DNA from 3 places in the Enterococcus sp. LJL120 genome. Region 1 is predicted to be linked to each of the others. Evidence: a T-box and tRNA genes for the amino acid it is inferred to sense, from the RefSeq annotation. Region 1 holds a T-box; the other regions hold tRNA genes.

The links. The T-box of region 1 lies ahead of argS (arginine--tRNA ligase). A T-box ahead of a tRNA ligase gene usually reads a tRNA of that ligase, here a tRNA-Arg.
Region 2: it encodes a tRNA-Arg, which carries the amino acid that the T-box ahead of argS (arginine--tRNA ligase) is inferred to sense. The anticodon was not compared.
Region 3: it encodes a tRNA-Arg, which carries the amino acid that the T-box ahead of argS (arginine--tRNA ligase) is inferred to sense. The anticodon was not compared.

Annotation. Positions count from the first base shown of each region.
Region 1 is NZ_JBTXLV010000004.1:314,373-320,434, forward strand. Features, by position in the region: gene ACYSNU_RS08895 (IclR family transcriptional regulator) at 1-444, shown strand, start outside; gene argS (arginine--tRNA ligase) at 551-2,242, opposite strand; T-box leader at 2,317-2,513, opposite strand; gene tsaD (tRNA (adenosine(37)-N6)-threonylcarbamoyltransferase complex transferase subunit TsaD) at 2,575-3,591, opposite strand; gene rimI (ribosomal protein S18-alanine N-acetyltransferase) at 3,570-4,049, opposite strand; gene rimI (ribosomal protein S18-alanine N-acetyltransferase) at 4,064-4,603, opposite strand; gene tsaB (tRNA (adenosine(37)-N6)-threonylcarbamoyltransferase complex dimerization subunit type 1 TsaB) at 4,587-5,303, opposite strand; gene ACYSNU_RS08925 (DUF3042 family protein) at 5,462-5,629, shown strand; gene asnS (asparagine--tRNA ligase) at 5,689-6,062, opposite strand, start outside.
Region 2 is NZ_JBTXLV010000001.1:502,604-508,665, forward strand. Features, by position in the region: gene ACYSNU_RS02525 (GNAT family N-acetyltransferase) at 1-1,051, shown strand, start outside; gene ACYSNU_RS02530 (hypothetical protein) at 1,280-1,450, opposite strand; gene ACYSNU_RS02535 (DUF7916 family protein) at 1,584-2,528, opposite strand; tRNA gene ACYSNU_RS02540 (tRNA-Arg) at 2,621-2,692, shown strand; gene ACYSNU_RS02545 (ISL3 family transposase) at 2,916-4,211, opposite strand; gene ACYSNU_RS02550 (aminopeptidase) at 4,415-5,650, opposite strand; gene ACYSNU_RS02555 (TetR/AcrR family transcriptional regulator) at 5,889-6,062, shown strand, end outside.
Region 3 is NZ_JBTXLV010000008.1:84,519-90,580, reverse strand. Features, by position in the region: gene ACYSNU_RS13960 (TetR/AcrR family transcriptional regulator) at 84-647, opposite strand; gene ACYSNU_RS13955 (hypothetical protein) at 953-1,291, opposite strand; gene rpoN (RNA polymerase factor sigma-54) at 1,351-2,667, opposite strand; tRNA gene ACYSNU_RS13945 (tRNA-Arg) at 2,726-2,797, shown strand; gene ACYSNU_RS13940 (sugar-binding transcriptional regulator) at 3,144-4,181, shown strand; gene gap (type I glyceraldehyde-3-phosphate dehydrogenase) at 4,222-5,223, shown strand; gene ACYSNU_RS13930 (phosphoglycerate kinase) at 5,340-6,062, shown strand, end outside.

The sequences.
Region 1 (6,062 bases):
TTAGATGACTGGGAGATTATTTATATTTTTAAAGAAGAATCCGCCAGCCACACAAAAATGAAAACTCATCTCGGTCGGCGCAATCCGGCCCATGCAACTAGCTCAGGAAAACTTTTATTAGCCTTTCAAGATCCTTCACCCTTAGATAAATTAAGTGAACGAACCCTGACAGCTTATACGCCCTCAACAATTGTTAATCCTTTACAATTTGCCGAAGAGTTGGGGAAAATTCGGCAAGCCGGTTTTGCTTATAGTAAAGACGAGTTAACCGTCGGCGTTTCTTCTTTAGCAGTTCCCGTTAGAGATTATACTGAAACGGTCGTCGCTTCCATTTCTTTAGTCGGAGATTCCCAACGCTTGAATCCACAAAAAGTTCAGCAACTGGTGCCGCTGTTAAAAAAAGCCGCTAAAGATTCCTCGCGGCGCATTGGCTTTTGGAATTAACGGATAAAAAAAGCTTAACGCCTAGATTTATGAAGAGCCTCTAACAGTCTAGAAAAAACTGTTAGAGGAATTCGTATGTCAAAGGCATTAAGCTTTTAAGTTTGTCCTACATTTCCTGTGGTGCGTGAACACCCAGCAAACGTAAATCTTCTTTTAATAAGGTTGTCAGCGCATAAACCAGTGCTAGACGAGCTTCTTTTTCATTGTCATCGACTAAGATTTTAGTTTGGGCATAGTATTTATTAAAGGCCTGCGCTAATTTAATCGCATGCTTAGCAATCACTGACGGTTCAAAATTGTTAGCCGCCTGCAAAACTGTTTCAGGATATTTTTGTAATAATTTTACGACTTCCCAGCTTTCAGGGTCAGCCAAAGTATATGACTTCTCGGCATCGGCAACAAAGTCAGCCTTCCGTAAAATGCTCATCGCTCGAGCATAGGTGTATTGCACGTAAGGACCGGTTTCCCCTTCAAAGCGGACAACCTCTTCTAAATTAAAATCAAAATTATTTAAGCGATCATTTTTCAAATCGTGGAAAACTACCGCTCCAACCCCAACTTGTTTGGCCACTTCATCCTTGTTGGCGAGGTCAGGATTTTTTTCGGTAATTTGTTCATTGGCAGATGCAATTGCTTCGTTTAAAACTTCTTCTAATAAAACAATTTTACCTTTACGGGTGGATAGTTTCTTACCACCTTGAGTAATTAAACCAAAGGGCACGTGGACCATCTCGTCTGACCAATCAAAACCTAGCTCTTTGAGAACAGCTTTTAATTGTTTAAAGTGATTGCTTTGTTCGTTCCCTACAATATACAACGATTTGGCAAAATCATAGGTCCGTTTACGATAAATAGCCGCCGCTAAATCTCGGGTAATATATAAAGTTGCCCCATCAGATTTACGGATTAAGGCTGGGTTTAAGTCATAGGCAGACAAATCGACAATTTCTGCCCCTTGATTTTCTTTTAATAGATGTTTTTCCTCTAATAGAGTAACAACTTCAGCCATTTTATCATTGTAGAAGGCTTCTCCGTTTAAAGAATCAAAAGAAATTTCCAACATGTCATAAATTTTGTTGAATTCTTTTAGCGATTCTTCTCTAAACCATTTCCATAGACGCAACGCTTCTTCATCGTTTTCCTCTAAGCGTTTAAACCAAGCCCGCGCTTCATCTTCCAAAGCTTTATCTGTTTCTGCTTCTTCGTGGAATTGTACATAAAGGCGCAGCAACTCAGTAATCGGTGTCGCCCGCACTGCTTCTTCGCTACCCCATTTTTTATAAGCCACAATCAATTTACCAAATTGCGTGCCCCAGTCCCCCAAATGATTGATCCGAATCGGGTTGTAGCCAATTTTTTTCATGATTAGGGCAATCGAGTTGCCGATAACCGTTGAGCGCAAATGGCCCATTGAGATTGGTTTTGCAATATTGGGCGAAGACATGTCAATCGTGACATTGCCATTTTCACCAATTGTGCTGTCGCCGAAATGTTCGCCGGCTTCAATTACGGCCTTCAACGTTTTTTCAGTGACTTGACCTTTATCCATAAAGAAATTTAAATAAGGTCCCACGACTTCAATTTTTTCAAAGGCTTCCCCGTTAATCTGCTCTTTTAAGTCAGCCGCAATTTGCTGCGGCGCTTTGCGAAAAGCCTTGGCTAGAGCAAAGGCTGGAAAGGCCACATCGCCATGGTCAACTGACTTGGGTGTTTCCAATAATTTTTGGACTTCGGCTAATGACAAATGTTCTTTGACAACATCAAAGATGACCTTTGCCACGATTTCTTGATTGTTCATAAAATTTCTCCCCTTAACAAAATAAATAAGTAAAAAAAAACGCCTCTAAGACTGTCAGCTCTAAAACTGACAGAACTAGAGACGAGAATTTCCCGCGGTACCACTCTGATTGCCGCAATTGCGGCCAACTTTATGCTGATAACGGTAGCTGCCGTCTGCAAACAGAATCTGACAAGGGCGTTTCACCATTACATTTTTGTTTAGCTCCCACCAAATCTAAACTCGCTGTGAAAATCTGTAATCGTTACTCTTTTGTCGTAACAGACATTTTTTAACTGCCAAAATTATAGCAGACTCCTGCGGAAATTTCTAGAAAAACCACAGGATTCATTTTAAAATGTCAAACTTGGCTTGGCATTCAAAGCCATATTAGCTAGATGCTGCTTTTTAAATTCAATATAGCCAGCAGCGCCAATCATAGCCGCATTATCACCGCATAAACGCAATGGCGGAATTAACAGTTCAATTTCCGGATAATTTTCAGCCATCATTTCAGTCATGCCTGCTCTTAAACCTTGGTTGGCAGCAACACCGCCAGCAATAATTAATTGCTTAACGGGATAGCTAGCCAAGGCTTTTTTAGTTTTGCCGACTAAGACATCCACCACACTGGCTTGAAAGCTGGCTGCTAAATCTTCAGGAATTAACATTTCTTCCCGTTGTTGCGCATTGTGAACTAAATTAATAAAAGCGCTCTTTAAACCGCTAAAACTAAAATCTAAATTGTCTTCTTGTAGCATTGCCCGCGGAAAATGATAAGTATCTTTTCCTTGATGAGCCAATTCATCTAAAGCTTTTCCGCTGGGATAAGGCAGGTCTAAAATGCGGCCGACTTTATCATAGGCTTCACCAGCTGCATCATCACGAGTCTCGCCGATGATTTCATAAGAACCATCTTCAACCATATAAACTAATTCGGTATGCCCGCCGCTGACTAGTAAAGCTAAAAGCGGGAACTTTAACGGCTGCACATATTTAGCCGCATAGATATGTCCTGCCATATGGTTGACTGGAATTAACGGTAAATCATATGCCCAAGCAAACGCTTTTGCCGCTGATACGCCAATTAACAAGGCTCCCACCAAACCGGGGCCATAAGTTACGGCGACGGCTGATAAATCTTGTGGTTCAATTTCTGCCTCCGCCAACGCATCATCAATACACAAAGTAATCTGTTCCACATGATGACGACTAGCAACCTCTGGCACGACGCCGCCAAAACGACGGTGACTTTTTATTTGCGATGCGACAATGTTGGCTAAAATTTTTTCGCCGTTTTCGACAACGGCGACGCTGGTTTCATCACAGCTGCTTTCAATCGCCAAAATTAAGCTCTTAACTTTTGACATTTTTCAATGCGCACCTTTCCTGACATCACAATTCCATCTTCCTGAGGGTTTTGATAATAGTGTTTCCGTTTGCCCACAGCAACAAATTTATTTTTCTTGTATAATTTCTGGGCGGCTTCATTGGAGGCCCGCACTTCTAAATAGACATGCTCGACACCTTTACTGCCTACCTGATCCATCAGCTCACAAATTAAACGATTGCCGACACCTTGATGCTTTTCTGCTTGATTGACAACCAGATTAGTAATCTCCGCTTCATCAACGACCCAATGATAACCAAGAAAACCTAAAATCAAATCATCCTCCACAAAAATTACGTACTCACTGTGACCTAAACTTAAATCAGCTAGAAATTCATTTTCCTGCCACGGCGCTCCAAATTGATAGCTGGCTTCTGCCATTTGCCATAACTTAGGAGCTAATTTTTCTGCCGGCAGAAAATGTTTATTGACTAACACTGCCAATCCCTCACTTAAAGATATTTCACCATGTCCAGTGCATCTTCAGCACTGTCATCATAGTAATTGTATTTAACTTTTCTTGATACAAACCCTTTGCGACGATACAGCCGCTGAGCGCTGAGATTGCTAACTCTAACTTCCAAACTCATACTCTCACATTGCCACATTATAGCAAATTTTTCGACTTCGTCAATCAGCCATGAGCCCAAGCCGCTACTTTGCAAAGTTGGCTTGACTGCAACATTAGTAATATGGCAATCGCCGCTGGCCACCCGACAACCGACAAAGCCCAATAACTGGCTGTCTAAAAATAAACCTAAATACAGTTTATGCTTGCTTTGGCGCAGCTCATGGATATAAGCGCCTCTTGTCCAGGGATGCTCATTAAAATAAACTTCCCCCTCCAAGGCAAAAACTTGATCCACATCTAAAACCTCAAGCTGACGAGCTAAATAAAGTTGCCCATGAATGGTTACCTGCTGCTGAGGATATGTCAGTGGCTCTCGTTTGGAAAAAAAGAGTTGAAGAAATTCTTTAAATTTTTTCAACATAATTTTCCCCGTTCTCATGATGGGTTTTCAACCAGTTTTCTTCGGCCTCTACCCGTTTCAAATAATCGGGTAAAAAGCCGTGGATATCTGTTACTGGCTCCCCCGCGGCTGCCAAGGCGGCTGCTACGGTTCCTCTTGGCAAATCCCATTCTGCAATGGGATTTATGGTCCACAAAGGATTGCCCTGAAGTTTGTCTAAAAATTTTTCGGTATCCACTCCAACAAAATAAACCTCTTGTTCTGGTGGAATTTTTTCTAAAAGTTCCGCTAAAGCAATGTGTTGGTCAGCTAAAACTTCAATTAATTCTCCCTGCTGCCATTGATAGATTCCCGCATAGACATTTTCTCGACGAGCATCAAATAGTGGTACTAGCCAGCCCTTCACATTGTGGCAATTGGCGGCAATTATTTTTAGGCTGGAGATGCCAACTAATTCTTTTTTTAAGGTATAAGCTAACGTTTTGGCAATTGTGACACCGATTCTTAATCCTGTATATGAGCCAGGCCCTTGCGCCACACCAATCCGGTCAATCTCTGCGGGTTTCAAACCGACCGCAGCCGTCAACTCTTCTATTGCAGGCATTAAAGTCAGGCTGTGATTTTTTTTGACTGCTGTTTGAATTTCCCCTAAAATTTTCCCGTCTTGAATCAGCCCAACTGCTAAGGGCTGATTGGCTGTATCAATCCCTAAAGTAATCATAAATGACCCCTTCTTCTTGTTATTCAGCTAATTGTAGCACATCTGCTTTTTTTAAAGAAGCTCTCAGAATTTTTTTCTCAAGAATTGCCTTTCACTAGTAATTTTTTAAGATTTCCTTCATAATAAAGAGGTCTAGAATAATTGAAAGGGTGATAACTATGAAAAAATTTGTAACTGGCGTTGTCCTTGGCAGCTTAACTACAGTGGCTGTCGCAGCTGGCTTTTTGGCTAGTGTGAAAAAAACAGTCATTGATCCAATCACTGAAAAAGAAGCGATGATTGAAGAAAATCGTCGGAAAGCCCGCCGTAAAAGTTCAGCTCGTTAATTTTTCTTAAAATAAAAAAGTGGAAACCCTCAAAGGTGAGAGTTTCCACTTTTTTTCTGTTATGGATAAATCCGATTTAATAGACGCGGGAACGGAATCGCTTCTCTGACATGTTCAATGCCGGCAATCCAAGTTACCGCCCGTTCTAAGCCTAAGCCAAAACCAGCATGAGGCACACTACCATATCTTCTTAAATCTAAATACCATTGATATTCTTCTTCATCCAAACCATGAGCTTTAATTTGTTCTAACAAATATTCAAAGTCGGTTGCCCGCTCGGAGCCGCCGATTACCTCGCCATAGCCTTCTGGAGCAATCATATCCGCACAGATCACAACATCATCTCTTGTTGGGTGCGGCTTCATGTAAAACGGCTTAATCGCTTTTGGATAGTTTAAAATAAAGACAGGTTGTTCAAAGGAGTTTGCGATAA
Region 2 (6,062 bases), on a different contig from region 1:
GCATTTGGTCGATGATGTTTTGGCCAGTCAGTTACAAGCGACGCCTTTTGATATTTGGATTGGCCCTAAATTGTTCAAGATGGCCGGTATCGGCACGGTCTCCTCTTATCCAGAATATCGTGGTCAGGGGGGCATTAACAAGTTGATGGAAAAAATGCTGAATGACTTGAATCAAGCGGGTGTGGCTTTAACTTATTTAGCGCCATTTTCCTATCCCTTTTATCGTCGTTATGGTTATGAGTATTTGTTTGAAAAAACAATTTACGAGATTGCCGGTTCAGATTGGCCGAAAGCAAATAATCAAGTGGGCACAGTGAAGCGGCTAAATTTTCAAGAGGCTCAGGCTGATATCAAAAATGTTTATGAAGCAGTTATGGCAAATCAAGTGGGCCCAGTAAAAAGAGCAGACTGGTGGTATCAATACAAGTTTGAGATGCATCACCATAGTCAATATGCGGTCTATTTTGATGAAGAGGGCCTAGCTAAAGGCTATCTGGCTTATCGTTTTGATGAAGGTCAGTTCACGATTATCGAATGGGAATATTTGACGGCAGCGGCTTTTTGGAGCTTGGCGAATTATTGTGGCAGTCATCGCGATTCCTTTGAAAAATTTCATTATGAAACTGGAAAAAGTGATAGCAACTTAAATTTTCTTTTTGCTAAACCAGCGTTGCAGGTGTCGATTCGACCAGAAATGATGGGTAGAATCGTCAATGCAGCTAATTTCTTAGAGGAATATCCTTTTTTAGCGGCGGCAACGAACTTAAATTTTATTTTGGAGCTGACTGAAGATCGCTACGCTCCTTGGAATACTGGTAAATATCAAATCACGATTTCTGCTAATGGGGACTGCCAGATTGTTTCTGACAATCTGCAGGCTGAACTCAGTACTTTGACCTGTGATATTCAAGGTTTGACGCAATTGATGCTAGGTTTTCGTTCTGGTGAGGAGCTAAAATTTTTCGAGAAAATTCAAGCTCCAGAAGATTTATTAGCTGATTTGGACCAACGCATTTTGCCGCAAAAACCAATTTTGGAGGATTATTTTTAAGCAGGGGTTTCTTATAGTTGGGATTAGTTTTTATGCTTGAAAAAATTTTAGCTTTTACTAGATGTAAAAACAAAATCTAAAAGCTCTAATACAAAACAGTAAAATCACTAGGAATATTCTATTTTTTCTCTTGTTTATAAATTTCTGAGAAAATCAAAAACGTCGACTGCTGTTGAGGCAAATCGACGTTTTTTTATTTGGAACTATTTAGTTTTAAAAGAAAGCAAATTACTCAAAAAGTCGAGCTGATTTGGTTAATTTATAACGAATTTTGGTTTTGGGACGTTGATTTTCAGGATCTTCGTGGAAATTTTTGAGAGCGGCCTTGATAACTAACTCGCGACTGACTTTTGACTGATGGAAACGTTTAGCGTAGATTTCTTCTGACGTTTTTTTCATCTTCGATCACTCCTAATTTCAGTTACCTCACTCGTGATGAAGGAGCAAGACTGTTCAAATTTTTTTGGTCCTTGTAATTATGATAGCAACTGAAGAGTCAGATTAAAAGTTTTTTGCCTATTCTTAAAGAATTTTAACGATTTACTGAACGGCCGATACGATTAATTGTATGGCGCAATCCGCGGATAGCAATTGACATTTCGTAAATATTTTCTGGTAAAGTCATTCCGCCAAAACCGGCATCCCCGATGTGTTGGATATCGACGCCACAAGTTTTATTAACAATCGCCATCTGACGAATGGTTTCCGGACGGGCACTTTCTTGACTAGTTCCGATTGCTGTCATCGTTAACAAGTCATAGCTTTTCGCAATTTCAACAGCTTCAATTAAATGTTTTTCTGTGAAACCTTGAATTGTTCCGACAGCCGGCAGTAATAAAATATCTGCGCCAGCTTTTGCGTAAGCTTCAACAGCTTCGGGTGTCACAACAGGTTCACTTGAGCCGGCCGAATGCATTTTACCAGCAATAATTAAGCCGCTGAAATGTTGTTTAGCAACTTTAACAGCATCCGCAATCGCTGCATTGGTCACACCAGTTCCAGGATTTCCAGTAAAACAAATGAAATCAACGCCCATTTCCTCAGCTTTTTGGATTGTTTCTGGTGAGCTAGTTCGACCAGAGCTAATTGAAATTCGTTCGCTTAGCATATGATCTGAAAAAGCAATTGGTTCAAGATTGATTCCAATTGGTCGACCCGTTAATTTTTTCAAAGTAGGAATCGGATTTTCAACTTCCGCATCTGGATTCATCAATTGTGCAAAAGAACCTTCAACAGTAGTGCCAGGCATCCCAAAAACAATCGGACGGAAACAATCAAAGGCGTTTAGCAAAATTAAATCGGCTCCATAGGCACTAACCACTTCTGCATTAGTAATATCGCCAGCTGCCGGTGAAGCCAAGACAACATTTTCTACCGCAATTGTCCGGCCTTCACTAGCTTTAATTGATTGTTTCAACTCAGCTGCTGTCATGTTAGCGATTTCGCTAGAAAATGCGCTAATTAATCTTTTTACCATTTTAAAACCTCCAAAATTTTAATTACTATATCATTATAACCTTAAAAGCGTTTGACATAAACATTTTGCAAAGATAAAATAGTAAAGTATTTGTCCCCTTAGTTAAATGGATATAACAAGTCCCTCCTAAGGATTAGTTGCTGGTTCGATTCCGGCAGGGGACGTAGAAATTAGCCTTTAAACGTTGATTTAAAGGCTTTTTGTGTACAAAATGTGCCAAATATTTTATACGATAAAGTGATTGAGCTTTTTTCAGCTTTTTAATGGAGATTGCTTTAAAAGAGCCAAAAGTTCTAGAAAAAATGGCTCTTTGTCAATAAGGACTGATGAGTTCGATTAAAATGAATCCAAAGTAGGGAGCAGACTCTTTCTACTTTGGATTTTTTGTTATTTTACTTTAATCAACTGATTCATCATAAAGATTCCTATTTTCATATTCTCAAATGATTTAAATCCATAAGATACACGTTTCAGTGTTTTAATATGCGTATTCTTTGCCTCGATTTTACCATTAGAATAGAGATAAATCATGGCGTTACGAATGCCTTCCTCATAGTTAAGAAGGTTTTGAAGTTTTAGCCTGAATTCTTGATCCAATGTTTCAGGCAGCCCTTTTAATAAAGTGAAAAACAATTCATGGTCCTTGCCTCGAAAGGCATCTTGTAGTTCATGAAAAGCTTCATAAGCTTCTTTAAGAGACGGTGAACAGGAAAGTAATCGGTCAATCATCATTGCCTCTGTGAGATAAGGATACCGAGGCAAACGAAAACTACGCCAAGATTTATATTCAAAATGATTAATTGTCTGTCTATCTTTTGTAAGATCGCGCCGGTTTGTTTTTAACTTTTGTGCTTCAGCTTTATGACCTGTATCAATTAGTTTTTTCATTGATTGAATACGAAAATCTTGGAATGTTTGATTCATATGTTTGACGATATGGAAACGATCAATGACTAATTTTGCATTTGGAAAAACCTTTTTTGTGAGCTGGAAGTAAGCTGCATTCATGTCCGTCACTAAATAGTTTACTTCTTCTGGATTGACACATTTTTCAAAATTAGAAGTTAGCTGTGGCAACTTGCGTGTGGATAAAATATCCACTAACTTGCCATCTGTGCCATCGGCACAAATGAAACTCATTTTGTCTTCAGTCGAGGTGTGGGAACGAAATTCATCCACCATGAGAACTTGCGGAAGGAGCCTTTTTGAATGATTAGGTAAGTAGCATTTCAGCTCTTTTAAGATACGAATAACAGTTGATAAAGAGACGTGACAAAACTTAGCGATAAAGGTTAAGGAAACCTCCTCAGCCAATAGAGCGATAATTTTATACTTTACATGATTCGCTATGGAATGCCTCGGCGCCACCAGATAGCTTTGTGCGGTCCAGTGACTATGGCAATTTTTGCATGTATAGCGTTGCTTTTTCAAACGCATGACCATAGGAAGATGATTGAATTCATCAAAACGAATCCTTGTCTTCTTCTTGCCATTTTTAACGATAATCATATTACCTTCACCATCTGTCACAGAAGAGCCACAATTTTTACAAGCATGAGGTGGAGGAGAAAGCGTCGCTTCGATCACTATGTGTTGTTTGTCCTTTAATGTTTCGTAAGAAATATCTGTAATCTCTAAATGTTTATCTGTAATCCGAAGCATTTTTTTGATAGAATTATTCATAGAGCATATCGTCCTCTCAGTTAATTATTTGTCGTGATTTAATCATACTAGAGAACGATATGTTTTTTAATACCTAAAAATAAAAATGGGGCTGAGGAATCAATTTTGATTCATCAGTCCCATAAATTATAGAGCCGAAAAAAATGCACTGTGGATTTTATCCGACAGCGCATTTTCTTTTTTAAGCAATCGAAAGCGTTTATTTACGCCCAATCACCATTTCTGAAAACAGGTACGCGGGTGCCATCGGCTTTGATGCCGTCGATGTTCATCTGCGAGGAGCCAATCATGAAGTCGACGTGGGTGTGGCTGCGGTTTAAACCGGCAGCAATTAATTCTTCTTCGGACATTTCGGTGCCGCCTTCGATGCTAAAGGCATAGGCTGAACCTAAGGCTAAATGATTTGAAGCATTTTCATCGAATAGAGTATTGTAAAAAGTAATACCAGATTGGGAAATTGGTGAAGGGTCAGGCACTAAAGCGACTTCGCCTAAATGTTTGGCGCCTTCGTCAATTGCCAATAATTTTGCTAAAACTTCTTGGCCTTGTTCGGCTGAAAAATCAACAACTTTGCCATCTTTAAAGGTAAATTTCATACCTAAAAGGGTAGTGCCAGCATAACTTAATGGCTTAGTGCTGGAAACAACGCCATCAACGCGATTTGCATCAGGAGCGGTAAAGACTTCTTCAGTTGGCATATTGGCCATAAATTTTTCGCCGCGGGCATTGAAACTGCCGGCGCCTTCCCAAAGATGATTTTTTGGCAAGCCAACAATCAAATCAGTCCCCGGAGCAGTATAATGCAGCGCAGTAAATTGTTCTTTATTTAATTCAGCAGCTTTTGAGGCTAATTTGGCATCGTGATCCTTCCAAGCTTGAACAGGATCTGCTTGGTCGATGCGGGTCGTTTTAAAAATTTCTGACCACAAGGCTTCAACTTGTTCTTTAGGTGAGTCTAAATCTGGAAAGACTTTTGCTGCCCATTCTTTACCGGCAGCCGCCACAACGGTCCAGCTGACTTTATTGGCTTGGGTTGCTTTTCTGAGGTTCGCCATGGCTTTTCCGGCGGCTGCTTGGTAAGTAGCCACACGGTCAGCGTCGACACCGGCCAATGAATCAGGGTTTGCTGAAACAATGCTGATGCGGCTAGCACCTTTGGCCACCCAATCATCTGAGCGGTCAACGACATATTGTGGAATATTTTCCAGACGTTCACTGTCAGCATTGGCTAAAAATTCTTTTTGGATAAAATCATCGTTCCATTGGACAATGACTTCAGCGGCTCCTAATTTGTAGGCATGTTCGGTAATCAAACGGACTAATGGTGCTTGGTCGACACTGGCTTGCACCACAATTGTATGTCCTTTTTCAACGTTTACACCGACTTCGGTAATCAGCTGAGCATATTTTTTTAATTCTGCTTGAAATTCACTTGACATCAGGATATCCCCCTTATTTTTAATTACATGAAATATGATAGCATTTGCAAATCCTAAAAACAATTATTACCACTGGAAACATTTGTTTTGATAACTTATTGAAGGTTTAATTAAATTACATGGTCATAATTGAAAGCTTATCTAAAAAGAGTTTTGCACTTTAAATAAAACGTGGTAAAATGTAAATATAACAGAGATTGAAAACGTTGTTACCGACGCCAGACAGGGAGGAATCATCATGGCCCGCAAGAAAACAATAACAAAAGAACAAATTTTAAAAGCTGCATACGAAGTTGTCGCAACCGAAGGATTCTCACGTTTTACCGCCAGGAATATTGCTGCTAAGATGGGTTGTTCGACCCAACCAATCTATTTGGAATTTAAAAATATGAACGACCTGAAGGAAGCATTA
Region 3 (6,062 bases), on a different contig from region 1:
AAACAGCTGAGTAATGGAAACTAATTTTGGTTTCAGTTATTCTCTGTTAAAACTATTGGAGCAGTTTTTTTATTTTGCATTTTTTAGCGAATGTCGAATTTATTAATTTGTGCGATGATGGCTGCCATTTCAGCAGGTGATTCCTGCTGGCCACCGTTAATCCAAGCCTGAAAAACACCGAATTGCGCACTGCTGAGATAGGCAATAAAATATTTTTGTTCAAGGGGAGATTGTAGCTGAATATTCTGAATGCGGGGCAGCAAATTTTCTACCATATTGGCGGTAATCGCTTCTTTGATATGATTTTGAATTTCGATTGAACCTCGATCAGAAATCAGCAAAGCCAGCAATTTGCCTTCAGTGGTAAAGAAGGTGAGTAATTCAGTAATTATCTGTTTGACGCTAAAATTTTCTTTAAGAAGTGTGGCTTGATTAATCTGTGAAATCAATTCTTTTTGATACGCCTCAATCATTTGATATTTATCAACATAATGTAAGTAAAAGGCACTGCGGCTGATTTCGGCTTCCTGACAAATATCTTTCACAGTTATTTTTTCAAAGCTTTTTCTTTCTAATAAAGCTATCATACCATTTAAGATATTGCGTTTAGTGCGATAAAAGCGCAGGTCTTGTTTATTCTCTGTCAAAAAATCACTTTCCTTCGTTTCTCGATAATAGGGTTGATTGTTTTGCTGCCAGCCTTTTGATAGCTATTCACTCAGTAAAAACTTGCTAAGCTTGAACTTAGCTTACACAATAATTTACAAGCTGTCCATTATCTAAAAAAAGACAGCTGTTAGACTTCAATTGCATGAAGCGACTGTTAAAAGTCGAACCAAAAAGGTAATTTTTGGCAGTCACTTCAAAATGAAGGCCAGACCAGCTGTCTGAAAATAAACTAATAGTTAATGAAAGAGTTGAAAAAAAGTTGGATTCATCAAGTAATACCAGTTTATTTTTTCTCTGTCAGAAATTGAATGAAGGCGACAATAATTGAGAAGACGGTTAAAACTGAAACAATCAGCTGCGAAACATTCGTGGCATAGCCGGTTTGCGCTGGATCTAGAATGCCTAAAACGAGGTAATAAACAGTCCAAATAAGACCAATGCCTAAAAGTAGAAAAGCTGCCATAATGATATAGGGATTGGCTTTTTTTAGTTGTGGCATTAAGCTTAAGAGTTTGTTGGTCTTTTGTGCTTTACTTTTTTGTTTTCGGGTAATCACGCCGCTGAAAAAACCAACGATGACACCGATGGATAGACCGATACAGATTGCAAAGAAGATAGTCATAGAACTCCTTAAAATCGAAATTATTTAAAAAATACGTGGTAACAGTCCGGCAATATCTTTTAGGCATCAAATCTTTTGCGCTTGGAGGAGCTTTGAATGCCTAATGCTTCCCGATATTTAGTGACTGTTCGGCGGGAAATTTGAATCTCTTTTTCCTTTAATAAATCAACAATTTTTTGATCCGATAAAGGTTTTTGCTTATTTTCTTCAGCGACTAATTGGGCAATGGCCTGTTTGGCACTATCTGCACTTTGGTCATCGCTGCCGGCTTCATTAATCCGATTGGTAAAGAAATTTTTTAATTCAAAAATGCCAAAATCGGTCTCTAGATATTTGCCATTAACTGAGCGGCTGACGGTTGATTCGTGAATCTCAAGTTCTTCAGCGACTTCCTTCATCGTTAATGGTCGCAAGGGACGTCGGTCATCTAAAAAGAATTGCTGTTGGACTTGGGCAATCACGGTACCGACCCGCAAAATGGTATCTCCCCGCTGTTGCATCATTTTTTTCATCGTTTGGTATTCCTGCTGCTTGCCTTTTAAATAGGCCAGCGTTTCATCATCCGCTTTAGCCTGCATCCGTAAAAAATATTTTTCCTGAAATTTTATTTCCGGTTGACCTTTGCGGTTGGAACTGATTTTTATTTGGCCTTCAACAACTTTGACGGATAGATCAGGCACGACATATTGTTCGGTTTCTTGGCTAAATCCACTGCCGGGAGAAGGGGTCAAGGTTTGCAGATAATCAAAAATTTGTTGAATATCCTTCAATTCAATCGCAAATTTTTTGGCAATTTTTTCCCAGCGCCGGGCAACCAAGTCTTCAAAATTTTCCTCTAAAATAATATAAGCTAGGTCTGGGGCATAGTCATCCCGCTCTGTCTGCAGCATCAAGCACTCTTGTAAATCACGGGCCCCCACACCAGCGGGTTCTAATTGCTGAATCAAGGTCAATGCATCCAAAAGCTCAATAGCACCGGCACCGGTTTGTTCCGCAGCTTCTTCTAAAGAAATTTTCAAATAGCCATTCAAATCAATATATTCTACTAAATATAAAACAAGACTTCGTAAAAACGTATCCCGATAATTTAAATGGATTTGCTGAATCAAATATTCAAAAAGAGAAATCCGGTCTTGAGAGATCAGATTAATAATGTCTAGACCCGCTTGACTGGCACCAGAACCGCGGCCATAATCTGCCACAAAGCTTGGCTCGATCACTTCAATCAAAGGATTTTCTAAGGCCATATTATCCAGGTAATCTACCAGTTCTTCGGTATTAAATTGCAGGACCTGCAAGGATTGCTGAAGCTGCTGAGTCATTGCCAGCTTTTGGGTTTGCCGCTGTTGTTGTGAAAAATTTTGTTCAAATTTCATATTTTTAAAATTTCCTCTTGTTTTTTTTTGCTAAGTCGGATAAACTATAACTCGTGCCGCGCCCTTAGTGTAGTGGATATCACGTAAGATTCCGGTTCTTGAGACGGGGGTTCGATTCCCTCAGGGCGCGTAAAGCTAAATTCATTTTGTCTTGAATCCGCAGAAAAGTCAATCTTTTCTGCGGGTTCTTTTTTGTATTTAGAAGTAGTTAGGAAACAGATGCATAAAAAATTTTAGCGAATTATTTTCCACAAAACAGTTCGCAATTTTCTGACAATTCGCTTCATAAAAACTTTACAACTCTTTCACAAAAAAACATAGGCTTTCGGTTGTTTTTTTTGAGGCAAACTGGTAGAATAATTTTTGTAGGAATGAGGAAGAAAAAGTTAAAAATTTTTCCCATCCGAATTTTTTTGAGGTCTATGGGTCGTTTTTAGTCTACTATGGACAAAAATTGTCCTACTAAGGAGAAAACAATGCTTGATGATTTGAAATTGATTGAAGCAGTGGCTCCGGAAATGATTAAACTTCTGCAAGAACGCGTGCAAGTCCTGAGAGCTATCTACTGGCAACAACCGATTGGCCGGCGAAGTCTCGCCGATAATTTAGGAATGACAGAGCGGGTATTGCGCACCGAGACCGATGAATTAAAAGAGCTTGAGTTAATCCACAGTTCGAAAAGCGGCATGTCCTTAACCAAAAAAGGTCAAAAAGTTTTTCGCCAGCTGGAAAAGTTGATGAACAACTTGAAGGGCATGGATCAGCTAGAGCAGCAAATCGCCAAGCAATTTTCAATTGAACGTTGTCTAATTCTTGAAGGAGATAGTGATCTCCATGAAGAAATTATTTCGGAATTTGGTTCTGCTTTGTCGGATGTATTAAATGTTAATTTACCCATCGGCGAAAATATTATCGCAGTGATGGGTGGTACGACGATGGCAAAAGTTGCCCAACATTTGAAAAACTTGGAAACCAGTCAGCGACACAATATTTTTGTACCGGCTAGAGGTGGTATCGGCGAAGCATTGTCGGTTCAAGCCAACTCTGTCAGTGCTGTGATGGCAGCAAATTCTGGCGGCGAACACCGTGCACTTTATGTGCCGGAGCAGTTGAGTCGGCAAACCTATGAGTCATTGTTGCAAGAACCGTCAATTCATGGTGTACTGGGATTAATCAGCCAAGCCAATTGCGTGATTCACAGTATTGGTCGTGCGTTGCACATGGCAGCTCGCCGCAAAATGAGTGAAGCAGAATTAGTGATGCTGCGGCAAAAACATGCGGTTGCAGAATCCTTCGGTTATTTTTTCAATGAAAATGGCGAAGTGGTTTACAAAGTTCCCCGAGTTGGTATTCAGCTGCTGGATTTAGAAAAAGTTCCTTTGATTTATGCTATTGCAGGCGGGAAATCAAAAGGCAAGGCGATTCGCGCCTATTTAGAAAATGCTCCACAACAAACGTGGCTCATCACAGATGAAGCTGCGGCAAACGAGATTTTAAAAGGGTTCTCCCTTTAAAATAAATTAATTTGTGATTTTCATAAGGAGGAAATCTTAAATGACAGTTAAAGTAGGTATTAATGGATTTGGACGTATTGGACGCTTAGCATTCCGTCGTATCCAAGATGTAGCAGGAATCGAAGTAGTAGCAATCAATGATTTAACAGACGCTAAAATGTTAGCTCACTTGTTAAAATATGATACTACTCAAGGACGTTTCAACGGAACTGTTGAAGTTCATGAAGGTTCTTTCAACGTAAACGGCAAAGAAGTTAAAGTTCTTGCTAACCGCAATCCTGAAGAATTACCTTGGGGTGAACTAGGCGTTGATATCGTTTTAGAATGTACTGGTTTCTTCACTTCAAAAGCTGCTGCTGAAAAACATTTAACTGCTGGCGCTAAACGTGTTGTAATCTCTGCTCCTGGTGGAAATGACGTGCCAACAATCGTTTACAACGTAAACCATGAAACATTAACTGGTAAAGAAACAGTTATCTCTGGTGCTTCTTGTACTACTAACTGTTTAGCTCCTATGGCTAAAGTATTAAACGACGAATTTGGTGTTGTTGAAGGCTTGATGACAACTATCCACGCTTACACTGGCGACCAAATGACTTTAGATGGACCTCATCCTAAAGGTGACTTCCGTCGTGCCCGTGCTGCTGCAGCAAACATCGTGCCTAACTCAACTGGTGCGGCTAAAGCAATCGGCTTAGTAATTCCTGAATTAAACGGTAAATTAGATGGAGCTGCTCAACGTGTGCCTGTTCCAACTGGTTCATTAACTGAATTAGTAACTGTTTTAGACAAACCTGTTACTGTTGATTCTGTTAACGAAGCAATGGCTCATGCTGCAAACGAATCTTATGGTTACAACACTGACGAAATCGTTTCTTCTGATATCGTTGGTATGACTTTTGGTTCATTATTTGACGCAACTCAAACTCGTGTGATGACTGTTGGCGACAAACAATTGGTGAAAACTGTTGCTTGGTACGATAACGAAATGTCATACACAGCTCAATTAGTTCGTACTTTAGAATACTTCGCAAATCTTTAAGATTTAAGAAGGCTAATTGAAGACGATTGTCTAATAAAGCGGGGAAGCGACGCGCTTCTCCGCTTTTTATTTAGAATAAATGAAAGAACGCACAAATTAATCAGGAGGTCCTCCAAATGGCAAAGAAGACTGTTAAAGATATTGATTTAAAAGATAAAAAAGTCTTAGTACGAGTAGACTTTAATGTTCCCTTAAAAGATGGTGTAATTGGTGATGATACTCGAATTAAAGCGGCATTGCCAACCATCCAATATGTTATCGATCAAGGCGGCAAAGCAATTTTGTTCTCCCACTTAGGTCGTGTTAAAACTGAAGAAGACAAAGCTGGCAAATCTTTAGCACCAGTTGCCAAACGCTTAGGCGAATTATTAGGCAAAGAAGTTACCTTCGTTCCTGAAACTCGCGGCAAAGAATTAGAAGATGCCATTAACAACATGAAAGACGGCGACGTTTTAGTTTTTGAAAACACACGTTTTGAAGATGTTGACGGCAAAAAAGAAAGCAAAAACGATCCTGAATTAGGTAAATACTGGGCTTCATTAGGCGATGTTTTTGTAAATGATGCCTTCGGTACAGCTCACCGGGCTCATGCTTCAAACGTTGGGATTGCTTCAACAGGGATTCCAACTGTTGCTGGCTTCTTAATGGAAAAAGAAATTAAATTTATCGGTGAAGCCGTTGAAGATCCAAAACGTCCGATGATCGCTATCTTAGGTGGCGCCAAAGTTTCTGATAAAATTGGCGTGATTGAAAACTTAATTCCTAAAGCGGATAAAATTTTAATCGGCGGCGGCATGACGTATACTTTCTACAAAGCTAAAGGTATGGAAATCGGCAAC